Linked DNA regions of Pigmentiphaga aceris. Each later gene encodes a partner of the first gene's protein in a complex. Links are inferred from orthologs where the notes say so. Each region holds a gene or a part of one and is shown in the gene's direction. Other genes may lie near its edges. The genes, in order: dnaN, holB, dinB and holA.

Region 1 (3,337 bases):
AAGGCCTACCAGCGCAAGGCATTCGACGAGTTCAAGCGCTACTACCACTCGCTCGATCTGCTGCTGATCGATGATATTCAGTTCTTCTCGGGCAAGAACCGCACGCAGGAAGAGTTCTTCTACGCGTTCGAGGCGCTGGTGGCGCTGCGCAAGCAGATCATCATCACCAGCGATACCTACCCGAAGGAATTGTCGGGCATCGAAGATCGGCTGCTGTCGCGCTTCGACTCCGGCCTGACGGTGGCCATCGAGCCGCCCGAACTGGAAATGCGCGTGGCCATTCTGATCAAGAAGGCCGAGAGCGAGGGCGTACCCCTGCCCGAAGAAGTCGCGTTCTTCATCGCCAAACATTTGCGCAGCAACGTGCGTGAACTGGAAGGCGCGCTGCGCAAGGTGCTGGCCTATGCCAAGTTCCACGGCAAGGACATCGCCGTGGACGTGTGCAAGGACGCGCTGAAAGATTTGCTGTCGGTGTCGAACGGCCAGATCACGGTCGAGAACATCCAGAAGACCGTGGCCGATTTCTACAAGATCAAGGTCGCGGACATGTACTCGAAACGCCGCCCGGCCAATATTGCATTGCCGCGCCAGATTGCGATGTACCTGGCGAAGGAACTGACGCAGAAAAGCCTGCCGGAAATCGGCGAGCTGTTCGGCGGTCGGGACCACACCACCGTGCTGCATGCGGTGCGAAAGATTTCGGAAGCGCGTACCAAGCAGGCAGAGTTGAATCACTCTCTGCACGTGCTGGAACAGACGCTCAAGGGCTGACGGCTGGCCCTTGTCGCCGATGTTGCGACGGAAGTTTCCGGTTTTCCATTAACACCAACCCAGAGAAGGATTGGATATGCAATTGGTCAAAGCCTCGCGGGACGCGCTGCTGAAACCGCTCGCCACCGTCTCGGGCATCGTAGAGCGCCGCCACACGCTGCCCATCCTGGCGAACATCCTGGTCCGCAAGACAGGCAACCGCGTGTCGTTCGTATCGACCGATATCGAGGTTCAGATCACCACCCATGCCGACTTCGGCGTGGGTGATGCGTCTGAATCGACGACGGTAGCCGCCCGCAAGCTGCTCGACATCCTGAAGGCCCTGCCTGACACCGGTGACGTGACCTTGTCGCTGGCCAACAAGAAGTTGTCCGTGCAGTCCGGCAAGAGCCGTTTTGCGCTGCAGACGCTGGCGGCGGAAGAATTCCCCACGGTGGCCCAGCCAACCGAGTGGAACGCGTCGCTGAGCATGTCGCAGAAGTCGCTCAAGCACCTGTTCAACCTGGTGCACTTCGCGATGGCGCAGCAAGACATTCGCTATTACCTGAACGGCATGCTGCTGGTGCTGGACGGCAACCAGGTGCGCGGTATCGCCACCGACGGTCACCGTCTGGCGTACGCCTCGGTCACGGTCGATTCCGACAATCCGCGCCAGGAAGTCATCATCCCGCGCAAGACGGTGCTGGAAATCGTGCGTCTGCTGGACGACAGCGACGCCCCGGTGCAGATCGACGTCGGCGCGAACCAGATCCGCTTCACCTTCGGTGATGTGGAACTGATCTCGAAGCTGGTCGAGGGCAAGTTCCCCGACTACCAGCGCGTGATCCCGAACGGCTACACCAAGCACTTCTCGATTGGTCGCGACACCTTGCAGCGCAGCCTGCAACGCGCCGCCATCCTGACGACCGACAAGTTCAAGGGTGTGCGCATGCAGCTGGGCGACCACCTGCTGCGCATCTCGGCCAGCAACGCCGAGCAGGAAGAAGCGCAGGAAGAACTCGACATCGACTTCGGTTTCGATGCGCTGGATATCGGCTTCAACGTCAGCTACCTGTTGGACGTGCTGGGCAACCTGAAGACCGACTCGGTGCAATGGTCGGTGGGCGACGCGAATTCGTCGGCGCTGATCACCGTGCCCGACAACGCCGACTTCAAGTACGTCGTCATGCCGATGCGTATCTGATCGGCGGCCACCCGGATGTCGCGGGTGGCACAAGGACGGTGCGCGTTGCACGCAACGTGACACCGTCCGTTTTGCTTTTTATCGTTTCAGCTCGTGCCGCGCGGCGTTTCCTGCGCGCGTCGCGACACAGAAGGCTTGCAGACTCATGACTGATCAGAACAACTCGGCCGACACCGGCAGCAGCGACAGCAGCTACCTGACCCAGAACACCGCGATCAACAACAACACCCCGGGCGCATCCGACGCCTACGGGTCGGACTCGATCAAGATGTTGAAGGGCCTGGAAGCGGTGCGCAAGCGCCCGGGCATGTACATCGGCGATACCTCCGACGGCTCGGGTCTGCACCACATGGTCTTCGAGGTGGTCGACAACGCCATTGACGAAGCGCTGGCTGGCCACTGCGACGAAATCGTCGTGACCATCCACCTGGACAACTCGATCTCGGTCACCGACAACGGCCGTGGCATTCCCACCGACGTGCACAAGGACGACGAATTCAACCGCAGCGCGGCTGAGATCGTCATGACCGAACTGCACGCGGGCGGCAAGTTCGACCAGAACTCCTACAAGGTGTCTGGCGGCCTGCACGGCGTGGGCGTGTCCTGCGTGAACGCGTTGTCCGTGTGGCTGCGCCTGACCATCGATCGCAACGGCGAAACCCACTTCATGGAGTTCCGCCAAGGTGCGCGTGTGGAGCCGCTGAAGGTCATCGGCACGACCGAGAAGCGCGGCACCAAGGTGCACTTCCTGGCCGACCCGGAAATCTTCACGCACGTTGAATTCCACTACGAAATCCTGTCCAAGCGCCTGCGAGAACTGTCCTTCCTGAACGACGGCGTGAAGATCAAGTTGGTCGACGAGCGCCAAGGCAAGGAAGAAGACTTTGCGTTCGCCGGTGGCGTGCGCGGCTTCGTGGAATACATCAACCGCGCCAAGACCGTGCTGCACCCGAACGTGTTCCACGTGTCGGCAGAATCGTCGGCCGGTGGCGTGCCCGTGGGCGTGGACGTGTCCATGCAATGGAACGACACCTACGGTGAAAACGTCCTGGCCTTCACCAACAATATTCCGCAGCGCGATGGCGGCACGCACATCACCGGCCTGCGCGCCGCGATGACGCGCGTCATCAACAAATACATCACGGAAAGCGAAGTCGCCAAGAAAGCCAAGGTGGAAACCACCGGCGACGACATGCGCGAAGGCCTGACCTGCGTGCTGTCCGTGAAAGTGCCCGACCCGAAATTCAGCAGCCAGACCAAAGACAAGCTGGTGTCGTCTGAAGTGCGCCCCGCCGTGGAAGACGCCGTGGCCAAGGCACTGGATTCCTGGTTGCAGGAACACCCGCTGGACGCCAAGGCCCTGTGCGGCAAGATCGTTGAAGC
Region 2 (3,437 bases), 3.2 Mb from region 1 along the record:
TTCGTCGCGCCTACCGTGCGCAGAAGAAGGAACTGGCTGAAATCTGGGCCAAGCGTACTGCCGACTTGCCGCTGCGCACGCCTTACGAAGCGCTGATCATGGCGTCCATCGTGGAAAAGGAAACCGGCCTGCACACCGAGCGCGAGCGGATTTCCGGCGTGTTTGCCAATCGCCTTCGCATCAACATGCCGCTGCAGACTGACCCGACGGTGATCTACGGCATGGGCGACGCCTTCGACGGCAACTTGCGCAGGCGTGACCTGCGAACCGACACGCCGTGGAATACCTACACGCGCAACGGCCTGCCGCCCACACCTATTGCCGCGCCTGGTCGCCAGGCCTTGCTGGCAGCGGTTCAGCCCGAAAAGCACAAGTTCTTCTATTTCGTGTCGCGTGGCGACGGTACCAGCGCCTTCTCTGAAGACTTGGCCGGGCACAACCGCCAGGTTGCGCGTTACATCGCCGCGATGCGCGCGGCGGGTCGCGCAGCATCTGCACCGGTGCAAGCGGTGCCCGGTGTGGAAACCGCAGGTGAACCAACTGCTGCCGATGCTGCCGCAAGCGATGCCATCAAGGCCGACGCTGAAAAGACCGAAGCTCCCAAGACTGACCCCACTACCAACAAGCCATGACCCTGTCGTCGACTGAAACTGGCGGCCCGCGTGGCCGCTTCCTGACGCTTGAGGGCGTGGATGGTGCGGGCAAAAGCACGCACGTAGACTGGATTGCGCAGACCCTGCGCGACCTGGGCATCGATGTGTTGCAGACCCGTGAGCCGGGCGGCACACCGCTGGCGGAAACGCTGCGCGAAATGGTCTTGAACCAGCCGATGTCACTGGAAACCGAAACTCTGCTGATGTTTGCTGCCCGCAGCGAACACATCAAACAGGTTATTGAACCTGCGCTGGCGGCAGGCCGTTGGGTGCTGAGCGACCGTTTCACCGACGCAAGCTACGCCTATCAGGGCGGTGGCCGGCAGTTGGGCGGCGATCGGGTGGCGGCGCTGGAAAAGTGGCTGCATCCGGGTTTGCAGCCTGATCGCACGTGGTTGTTCGACGTACCGCTGTCAGTAGCACGCGAGCGACTTGGCCGTGCACGTGTGCCAGACCGCTTCGAGCAGGAAAGCGACGCGTTCTTCGAGCGTACGCGCAACGCCTATCTGACGCGTGTAGCGGAATCGCCCGACCGTATCCGGGTGATTGACGGTACGCAGAGCATTGATGCCATCCGCGAATTGCTGGCCCAAGAGCTGCGCACCTGGGTGGCTGCATGAGCTTGGCGGTGGTTCCCCCTTGGTATGCGCAGACAGCGCAGCAATGGCTGTCGCAGCGTGAACGGTTTGCCCATGCGTGGCTGATTCATGGCTTGGCTGGCACGGGCAAAGTCGATTTTGCCCGGGCGGCAGCAGCGGCATTGCTGTGCGAATCGCCGCGCGGCCACTTGGCGTGTGGCGTGTGTCCGGCCTGTGTGTGGATGTCCAGCGGCAACCATCCCGACTTTCGACGTATCCGGCCAGACGCAGTGGCGCAGGAAGAGGGCGACGAAGAAGCCGGTGAGAACGAGGATGGCGAGGCACCCGCAGTGGATGTGGTGGCGCGTGCATCCAAGAAGGCCCCGTCCAAGGAAATCCGGGTTGAGCAGATCCGGGCGATGGAGGCCTGGGCTACTACCGGTACGCACCGGGGTGGTTTGCGGGTTGTGGTGCTGTATCCGGCCGACAGCCTGAATGTGGTGTCGGCGAATGCCTTGCTGAAGATTCTGGAAGAACCGCCACCAGCTACGGTATTTTTGTTGGTCAGCAATGCGCCTGATCGACTGTTGCCGACTTTGATTTCGCGTTGCCGTAGGTTGCCTTTGCCGGTGCCTGCGCCGGATGTGGCGCTGGCATGGCTGACTGCGCAAGGTGCCGACGATGCGGCCGGCCGGCTGGCCGCCAACGGTGGTGCTCCAATGGGTGCGTGGCGCAGCTTCCAGGCTGAAATCCCGGCGCGCCCGGTGTGGCTTGGCGATCTGATCGATACCCTGGCTGCCGGCCGCAGCCCGGATGTCGGAGCAATGGTCGAACTGCTGGAAAAGCAGCCGCCCGCGCACTGGTTAGACGCCTTGCAGCGCATGACGGTGGATATCGCCTTGATCCAGGCGGGTGCGGGTGCACGGTATTACCCGAGTGCATCGGGTGCGTTGGAGCGTATCGGTACCAGTGCTGGCCGGGTGTCGATTGCTGAGCTTGGTCGTTGGTTGCAACGGCAGCAGGGTATTTCTGGTCATCCTTTGAATGGTCGCTTGTTCGCCCACGAAACGCTGCTGCGCGTGGTTGAGGCTGTACGGGGGAGGTGACTGCTTGGGTTTTTTATGCCGTTGCCAGGGTGTAGCGCTGGGTACGTTGGTTACGGTGTAGCGTTCTTTTGCCAGTCGTGGGTGGTGGGGCCGGCTCGTCTGCCCCGCTGGACCTAGGCGTCGGGACTCCCGCCCTCCACCTCGTCCAGAAGGGCAGCCAATCCGGCCCCACCACCCGCGCCTTCAAAGCGGTTTGGTTAAAAGCGCATGCCGCCTTTGGGCGGTTTTCGTTTTTCTGGCTGATTGGTGCTGGACGCGGCTCCCCCGTACTGACGTATTCAATCCTTGAGCACCGCCCGGCTGGAGCCGGGGACTTGGCTGGCCAGGTCGCCACGAAGCGAGTCAACGGCTCACGTTTCGGACCGTCCTTCAGCAGCCTTTTACGGCAGCGCCACGCAAGAAAATTTGCGCGTCTGCTTGGTGGTGGGGTGACACCGAAGCGGGTGGCCGCCGCATCCCGGCATGCGGAGAGTGGCCGCGATGATCGTGGCGCTGGCGGCTGATTTGCGTAAAACAGCTGTGCTGTGTTGGTCGAGGCGCTTAGCATCATCGGCGCTCAGCACTGCTCACTACCGTTCAGCGCCGTCTTGAACGTTCTTTACCGCTTCGAACGCACGTCATCGCTTCGAACGTTCATCGCCAGCCCGAACGTCGATCATCAGTCCGAACGTTTAGTGCACAGCCTTCAAAGCGCCAACCTTCAGCGCCTCGCTTTTTCGTCGCATTACCTGGTGCGCGGCCACCCGCTTCCAAGTCACCCCACCACCAAGCAGATGCGCAAATTTTCTTGCGTGGCGCTGCCGTAAAAGGCAGCTGAAGAACCTACCGAATCGAAAGCCGGAGAAACCGCTTCGTGGCGACCTGGGCAGCCAGTCCCCAGGGCCAGCCGCGTGGCGATCAAGGACGGTGACCACCGAATGCCGAGAACCGCATCCAGCACCAAGCAGCCAGCAAAACGGCAAACGCCCAAAGGCGGGATTGGTTTTTAACCTGAACAGTTCTGAAGGCGCGGGTGTCGGGGGCGTGGCGGCTGCCCTTCTGGACGACGTGGAGGGCGGGAGACCCGACGCGTAGGTCCAGCGGGGCAGACGACGCGCCCC
Region 3 (3,278 bases), 1.7 Mb from region 1 along the record:
GGAAGAAGCCATCGCACATCGAGCATAGCGATGCCAGGTCGATGGGGCGTGGCGGTTCGTCACGCATCCAGACCTCTGTGCAGCTGTTGTCGCTGGCCGCGCTTTCGGGGTCCAGGCTGAGCGCACCACGCACAAAACGCATGTCGTAGCGGGCCGTCCAGGGCACGCCTGCCAGATCGATCTGCTCACGCGGGAAGCTGTCTGCGGGGGGCACCACCGGCATGCCAAGTTCCGGCCCGGACCACGCCGGCCGGCGCAGCGCGGTGACCGCCGTGGCGCTCAAGGCGGGCGTGCGGTCCGGCCCCTGCACCAGTCGCAAGGTCCAGTGCTGGGTTGCGCGGTTGGTACGAAGAATCTCGACCTCGATCGTGAACTCGCCGTCCTGCACCGGACCGGCGTAGTTGACGGTAAGTGCCACCGGGTCGCCCAGTCGGGCCGGGTGCTGCAGGATCGCGTTGAGCACCGTGGCGGCGGTAATGCCGCCGTAGGGTCCCACCATGTTGCGGTAGTCGGCACTGGTGTGCCCGCGCCAGTTGCCGTCTGGCAGCGGCGTCAGCCGGATCGCGCGGTCGAACGGGTGAGAACCGGAATTGTCAGCGGTACCAGCGGCGGGACTGGCGGCGAACAGCGAGGGCGGTGCATCGGGCATCGGCAGGTCTCCGATTGAGGGTCAGCTATGATAAGACGTCCTCTTTGCACGCGCCGATGCCTGATTCCCCCACCCTCGCAAACCGCAAGATCATTCACTGCGATTGCGACTGCTTCTACGCCTCGATCGAGATGCGCGACGACCCCAGCTTGCGTGGTCGGCCGCTGGCGGTGGGTGGCCGTCCCGAAGGCCGTGGTGTGGTCGCGACCTGCAATTACGAAGCACGCCACTTCGGCATTCATTCGGCCATGCCGATGGCGCACGCGCTGCGCCTGTGCCCCGAACTGCTGATCCTGCCGCCCGCGATGGACAAGTACCGGATCGCCTCCAACCAGATCCAGGCCATCATGCTGGACTACAGCGACCTGATGGAGCCGCTGTCGCTGGACGAAGCCTATCTGGACGTGACCAACAGCGACCGGCATCGCGGTAGTGCCACCCTGATTGCCCGCGAGATCCGGGCGCGTGTGGCCGAGCAGGTCGGCATCACCGTGTCTGCGGGGGTTGCCCCGAACAAGTTCCTGGCCAAGATCGCCAGCGACTGGAACAAGCCCGATGGCATGTTTGTCGTGAGGCCAGCCGACGTCGCCGGTTTTGTGTCGCAGTTGCCGGTGAAGAAGCTGCACGGCGTCGGCAAGGTGACGGCTGCGCGCATGCACAGCCTGGGCATCGAGACCTGTGCCGACCTGCAGACCTGGACACCGGATGCCCTGACACGCGTGTTCGGCAGTTTTGGCGACCGGCTGCATCAGCTCAGTCACGGGATCGATGATCGCGAGGTCAACCCTACGCGAGAACGCAAGTCGATCAGCGTGGAAACTACGTACGTGCGTGATCTGCGCAGCTTCGAAGCCTGTCGTATCGAGATGGCAGAACTGCTTGCACAGCTGCGCAAACGCATCGCGCGGGCAGAAGCCGATGACACGATGCACAAGCTGTTTGTGAAGCTGCGGTTCGCCGACTTCAGCCGCACCACGGCGGAATGCGTGGCGCACACCTTGTCACCGGCACGGGTGGAGCGACTGCTGCGAGAGGCGCATGGCCGCAGCAGCAAGGCGGTCCGGCTGATGGGCGTCGGTATCCGGCTTGGCCCGCCTGTGACCCAGTTCGAATTGTTCCAGGAAGGGGGAAATGAACCGGTGGCAGAGGGGGTGAGTGATGTGCAGGCAGAAGACGTGGAAGCAGTGCAGACAGAAGCCGTGGATGTCGAAGCAGCGCAGGTAGAAAACGCCACCCCGCACAGTACAGCCCCCGTTACGCCCCCGAACGATGCAGCGACACCCAACGCCACTGCATCGTCCGATCGATCAGGTGCTGATCCGGCCTAACAGACCTGCGTGATAAGTGGCGACAAACGCGCCAAAGTCACCCGCCTCGGACGCCTCCAGCGCGGCCTGATCCGCCAATGACGTTGCAGCCTGATCGGCAAATGCTTCCTGGTCTGCAGCGGGCAGCGGATTGGCACGGAAATGCTCAGCGTGGCGACGGCTCTGTTCCAGCGAGAACTCGATGAACGAAGCACCCGATTCGCGCATGGCCGCCAGCAGGCGTGCAGACGGCGTCTCGTCAGCGTCATTCAACTTGGCGCGCTGGGCACGCACATCCTCGCGATAACCGGTTTCGCCGCGCGCGCGTTCGATCAGATCGGCACAGGCATCGATGCGATCCAGCAGATCATGGCCCCATTCACGCAGCCCGATGGGCTCACCATCACGCGTCAACAGCAGACCGGGTTGCCGCCCTTGCTTGACCACACGGCCGAAGTTGTTGGTGCTGCGCATGCAACGTCCGTCGTCCGGGAAGGACGGGCTGTTCTCCAGCGCGCAGAACAGCATGAACGCTTCCAGGAAGCGGCTGGTGCGTGCTTCGATGCCGGTGGGCACGAAGGGGTCGATGTCCATGCAGCGGACTTCGACGTATTGCACGCCCCGGCTGGCCAAGGCACGCAAGGGCCGCTCGCCGCGACGCGCCACGCGCTTGGGGCGGATGGTCGAGTAGTACTCGTTTTCGATCTGCAGCACGTTGGTGCTGAGCTGCACCCATTCGCCGTTCTGAATCGTGCCGATCTTCTCGTAGGCGGGCCAGGGGCGGCTGACCGCACCGAACAAACTGTCCAGGTAGGTAGGCAGGTCGTTGTAGCAGGGCGTGAGCTCGGCTTGCGCGGTGCTGGTGTAGCCCAGGTCGCTCATGCGCAGGCTGGTGGCATGCGGCAGGTACAAGGTGTCGGCGTCGAAACGTTCCAAGGCATGCGGACGACCTTGCAGGAAGCCGGCCGAGATCGCCGGCGACGCACCGAACAGATACATCAGCAGCCAGCTGTAGCGCGTGAAATTGCGGATCATCGCCACATAACGCGTCGACTGGTGTTCGGCAGCGTTTTGCCCGGCATTGCCCACGTTCTCGTCCACCAGCAAGGGCCACAGCGCCTCGTCAAACGAGAAGTTGTAGTGGATGCCGGCAATGCACTGCATGGCCTTGCCATAGCGCCGCGCGAGGCCGCGCCGATACACATGCTTCAGCATGCCGGTGTTGGACTTGCCATACCAGGCGATGGGAATGGTCTCCTCGTCCGGCAGCAAGGCCGGCATGGACTGGTTCCACACCACCTCGTCACCCAGATTGGCATAGG
Region 4 (3,206 bases), 3.9 Mb from region 1 along the record:
GCCGTGACATCCACTTGCTGCTGCGCACGGTCGGCCATGACTACGACCGCCTGCAATACAACACCGTGGTGTCTGGCACCATGAAGCTGCTGAATGCACTGGACGACGCCACGCTGACCGATTCGCCGGCCGACCGTGCTGCCCTGCGCGAAGGTACCGGCATTCTGTTGCGTGCGCTGTACCCGGGCGCACCGCACATCACCCACGCGCTGTGGCAGGAGCTTGGCTTCGGCACGCGCATCGGTGATCTGATCGATGCACCGTGGCCGCAGGTCGACGAAGCCGCGCTGGTGCAGGACGAGATCGAGCTGGTGTTGCAGGTCAACGGCAAGATGCGTGGTTCGGTCACCGTGCCCGCAGCGGCCGACAAGGACGCCATCGAAGCCGCCGCCCGCGCACACGAGGCGGTCGAGAAATTCCTCGAAGGTCGTCCGCCCAAGCGCGTTATTGTGGTGGCCGGCAAACTTGTCAACGTGGTGGGATGATGGTCAAACGGTTTGAGATGGATCCGGCACGACGCACGGTGTTGCGCACCGCGCTGGCGCTCGGCATGACCGCAGCGCTGGCCGGTTGCGGCTTCGCGCTGCGCGGCCAGGCCACCCTGCCCTACAAGACGATTTACCTGGGTTTCTCGGGTAACAACGAACTTGGCGCAAACCTGCGACGCAACATCCGCTACACCTCCAGCACCGAAGTGGTTGATCGGCCGCAGGACGCAGAAGCGCTGTTCCAGATGATGAGCGAAGAGCGTCAGAAGATCATTCTGACGCTCGACGGTCAGGGTCGGGTACGCGACTACGAGCTGATCTACCGCGTGGTCTTCCGCGTGCATGACGGCAAGGGTCGCGAATTCATGCCGCCGACCGAAATCAGTCTGCGCCGTGAAATCTCGTTCAACGACAGCGCACTGATGGCCAAGGAATCGGAAGAACGCCTGATCTACCGCGAGATGCAGGCTGACCTGGTGCAGCAGATCATGCGTCGCATGGAAGCGCAGGGCCGCTGATTCATGGGTGTGTCATTACGCGCGGAGCAATTGGCTGCCCGGCTCAAACCGGGCGAGCCTTTGTCGTCGCTCTACACCGTTACCGGCGACGAAGCCCTGCTTGTCATCGAAGCCATGGATGCGCTGCGGGCGGCTGCGCGCGCGGCCGGCCACCTTGAACGTGAGGTGGTAGTCGCCGATGCGCGTACCGACTGGACCACGGTCCTGGCCGGTACGCAGTCGATGTCGCTGTTCGGTGAACGGCGCATTCTTGAGCTGAAGCTGCCGGGTGGCAAACCCGGCAAATCAGGCGGCGATGTCATTGCGCGTCTGGCGGCCGATTGCGGCACCAAACCGCCGGGCACCGCCGACTGCATCACGCTGGTGATGCTGCCGCGCATCGACAAGACCGGTCGCGCAACACCGTGGTTCACCGCACTGGCCGCGCATGGCGTGGTGGTGGAAGTACCCACCATTGATCGCAATGCGCTGCCGGACTGGATCGGCCTTCGTCTGGCAGCCCAGCAACAACGCGCCCGTGGCCCGGTATTGCAATGGATGGCCGAACGGGTCGAGGGCAATCTGCTGGCCGCGCATCAGGAAATCCAGAAGCTGGGTTTGCTGTATCCGGAAGGCGATCTGAGCCTGGAACAGGTGCAGGATGCCGTCGCCAACGTGGCCCGCTACGACGTGTTCACCTTGCGTGACGCAATGCTTGCGGGTGATGCCACGCGCGTGGTGCGCACGCTTGACGGCTTGCGCGCTGAAGGTGAAGCACTGCCGCTGGTGCTGTGGGCAGTTGGCGAGGAAATTCGCCTGCTGGCCCGCCTGGCCGAAGCGCGTGCACAAGGCCAGAACCTGAGCGCATTGATGCGCAGCCTGCGTTTCTTCGGACCGCGTGAGCGCCTGGCCGAACAGGTGCTTGACCGGGTGGCTCCAAACGCCTGGCCTGCCGCGGTTCGACATGCCCACGAAGTCGACAAGATGATCAAGGGTTTGTCGGTGCCCGGGCGCTTGGCAGACCCGTGGCACGAAATCACCCGACTTGCCCTGCGACTGGCCGCACGCCCGTCGCGCCAGACACCACGCCGACCTCCGCGCCCTGCAGCCTGACCGGCAGTTTTCCCAAAGCGCTTACACTCGGTAAGCGCCCGGCTCGGCCGCTTGATTTGCCGGCTTACTTGCCACCTCAATTGCCGCCACCCGCCGCCCTTTCCAACAGCAGACCCAGACACGTCCGCCGACGACCATGAAATCTCTCGACATCTCCGAATACATGACGCAGCTCGGTACGCGAGCACGCGCAGCATCGCGCGCCATCGCCCGAGCTGACGACACTGCCAAGTCAGGTGCCCTGCGCGCCATCGCACGTGGCCTGCAAGCCAATCGCGATGCCTTGATTGCCGCCAATGCAATCGACCTGGCGCGAGCCCGCGACAACGGCCTGGAACCCGCGATGCTGGATCGTCTTAAGCTGGACGACAAAGCCCTGTCGCGCATGATCGAAGGCCTGACCCAGATCGCCGGCATGCCGGACCCGATCGGTGAAATCACCGAGGTCAAGATTCGCCCCAATGGCATGCGTGTCGGCCGGATGCGTGTTCCGCTGGGTGTTATCGGCATCATCTACGAATCGCGTCCCAACGTGACCATCGACGCGGCGGCGCTTTGCCTGAAGTCGGGCAACGCGACGATTCTGCGCGGTGGCTCGGAAGCCATCGAGTCGAATGTGGCGCTGGGCGCTGTGATTCGGGCGGGATTGGAAGAAGCCGGCTTGCCGAGCGACGCAATTCAAGTGATCGAAACCACCGACCGTGCGGCCGTCGGTGCCTTGGTCACCGCCACGGAATACGTGGATGTGATCGTGCCGCGCGGCGGCAAACGCTTGATTGCGCGCCTGACCGAAGAAGCACGTGTACCGCTGATCAAGCACCTGGACGGCAACTGTCATGTCTACGTGGACAGCGCCGCAGACCTGGCACAGGCCCACACGATTGCGCTGAATGCCAAGACATATCGCTTCGGCATTTGCGGCGCGATGGAAACGCTGCTGGTGCATCAGTCGGTAGTCACCGATTTCCTGCCCAAGCTGGCTGCGGAACTGCGCGCCCGCGAGGTGGAATTGCGCGGCTGTGAACGCACCCGTGCCCTGTTGCCCGATGCTGCTGTCGCCACGCAGGAAGACTGGTTTACCGAATACGCCGCGCCCGTGCTGGCGATC

The links.
Region 2: the proteins of dnaN (region 1) and holB are in contact, whole or in part, in a cryo-EM structure (PDB 8GIZ), measured with the Escherichia coli proteins. The link is inferred for Pigmentiphaga aceris from one-to-one orthologs.
Region 3: the proteins of dnaN (region 1) and dinB are in contact, whole or in part, in a solved structure (PDB 1OK7), measured with the Escherichia coli proteins. The link is inferred for Pigmentiphaga aceris from one-to-one orthologs.
Region 4: the proteins of dnaN (region 1) and holA are in contact, whole or in part, in a cryo-EM structure (PDB 8GIZ), measured with the Escherichia coli proteins. The link is inferred for Pigmentiphaga aceris from one-to-one orthologs.

The regions. Positions count from the first base shown.
Region 1 is NZ_CP043046.1:748-4,084, forward strand. Bases 1-2,900 are described here. They hold dnaN (DNA polymerase III subunit beta), read left to right. Parts: upstream 1-847; coding sequence 848-1,954; downstream 1,955-2,900. Other genes in these bases: dnaA (chromosomal replication initiator protein DnaA), read left to right, coding at 1-771; gyrB (DNA topoisomerase (ATP-hydrolyzing) subunit B), read left to right, coding at 2,100-2,900. Outside these bases: more of gyrB, read left to right, coding at 2,901-3,337. UniProt on the Escherichia coli protein: Confers DNA tethering and processivity to DNA polymerases and other proteins. Acts as a clamp, forming a ring around DNA (a reaction catalyzed by the clamp-loading complex) which diffuses in an ATP-independent manner freely and bidirectionally along dsDNA.
Region 2 is NZ_CP043046.1:3,200,202-3,203,638, reverse strand. The notes cover bases 304-3,303. They hold holB (DNA polymerase III subunit delta'), read left to right. Parts: upstream 304-1,269; coding sequence 1,270-2,337; downstream 2,338-3,303. Other genes in these bases: FXN63_RS13900 (hypothetical protein), read left to right, coding at 2,865-3,143; tmk (dTMP kinase), read left to right, coding at 629-1,273; mltG (endolytic transglycosylase MltG), read left to right, coding at 304-632. Outside these bases: more of mltG, read left to right, coding at 1-303. UniProt on the Escherichia coli protein: Part of the beta sliding clamp loading complex, which hydrolyzes ATP to load the beta clamp onto primed DNA to form the DNA replication pre-initiation complex.
Region 3 is NZ_CP043046.1:1,679,462-1,682,739, reverse strand. What follows is about bases 1-2,841. They hold dinB (DNA polymerase IV), read left to right. Parts: upstream 1-705; coding sequence 706-1,977; downstream 1,978-2,841. Other genes in these bases: gshA (glutamate--cysteine ligase), read right to left, coding at 1,957-2,841; FXN63_RS07005 (acyl-CoA thioesterase), read right to left, coding at 1-649. Also shown: more of gshA, read right to left, coding at 2,842-3,278. UniProt on the Escherichia coli protein: Poorly processive, error-prone DNA polymerase involved in translesion repair and untargeted mutagenesis. Copies undamaged DNA at stalled replication forks, which arise in vivo from mismatched or misaligned primer ends.
Region 4 is NZ_CP043046.1:3,922,036-3,925,241, forward strand. Bases 285-3,053 are described here. They hold holA (DNA polymerase III subunit delta), read left to right. Parts: upstream 285-1,009; coding sequence 1,010-2,098; downstream 2,099-3,053. Other genes in these bases: leuS (leucine--tRNA ligase), read left to right, coding at 285-485; FXN63_RS17005 (LPS-assembly lipoprotein LptE), read left to right, coding at 503-1,006; FXN63_RS17015 (glutamate-5-semialdehyde dehydrogenase), read left to right, coding at 2,235-3,053. Also shown: more of leuS, read left to right, coding at 1-284; more of FXN63_RS17015, read left to right, coding at 3,054-3,206. UniProt on the Escherichia coli protein: Part of the beta sliding clamp loading complex, which hydrolyzes ATP to load the beta clamp onto primed DNA to form the DNA replication pre-initiation complex.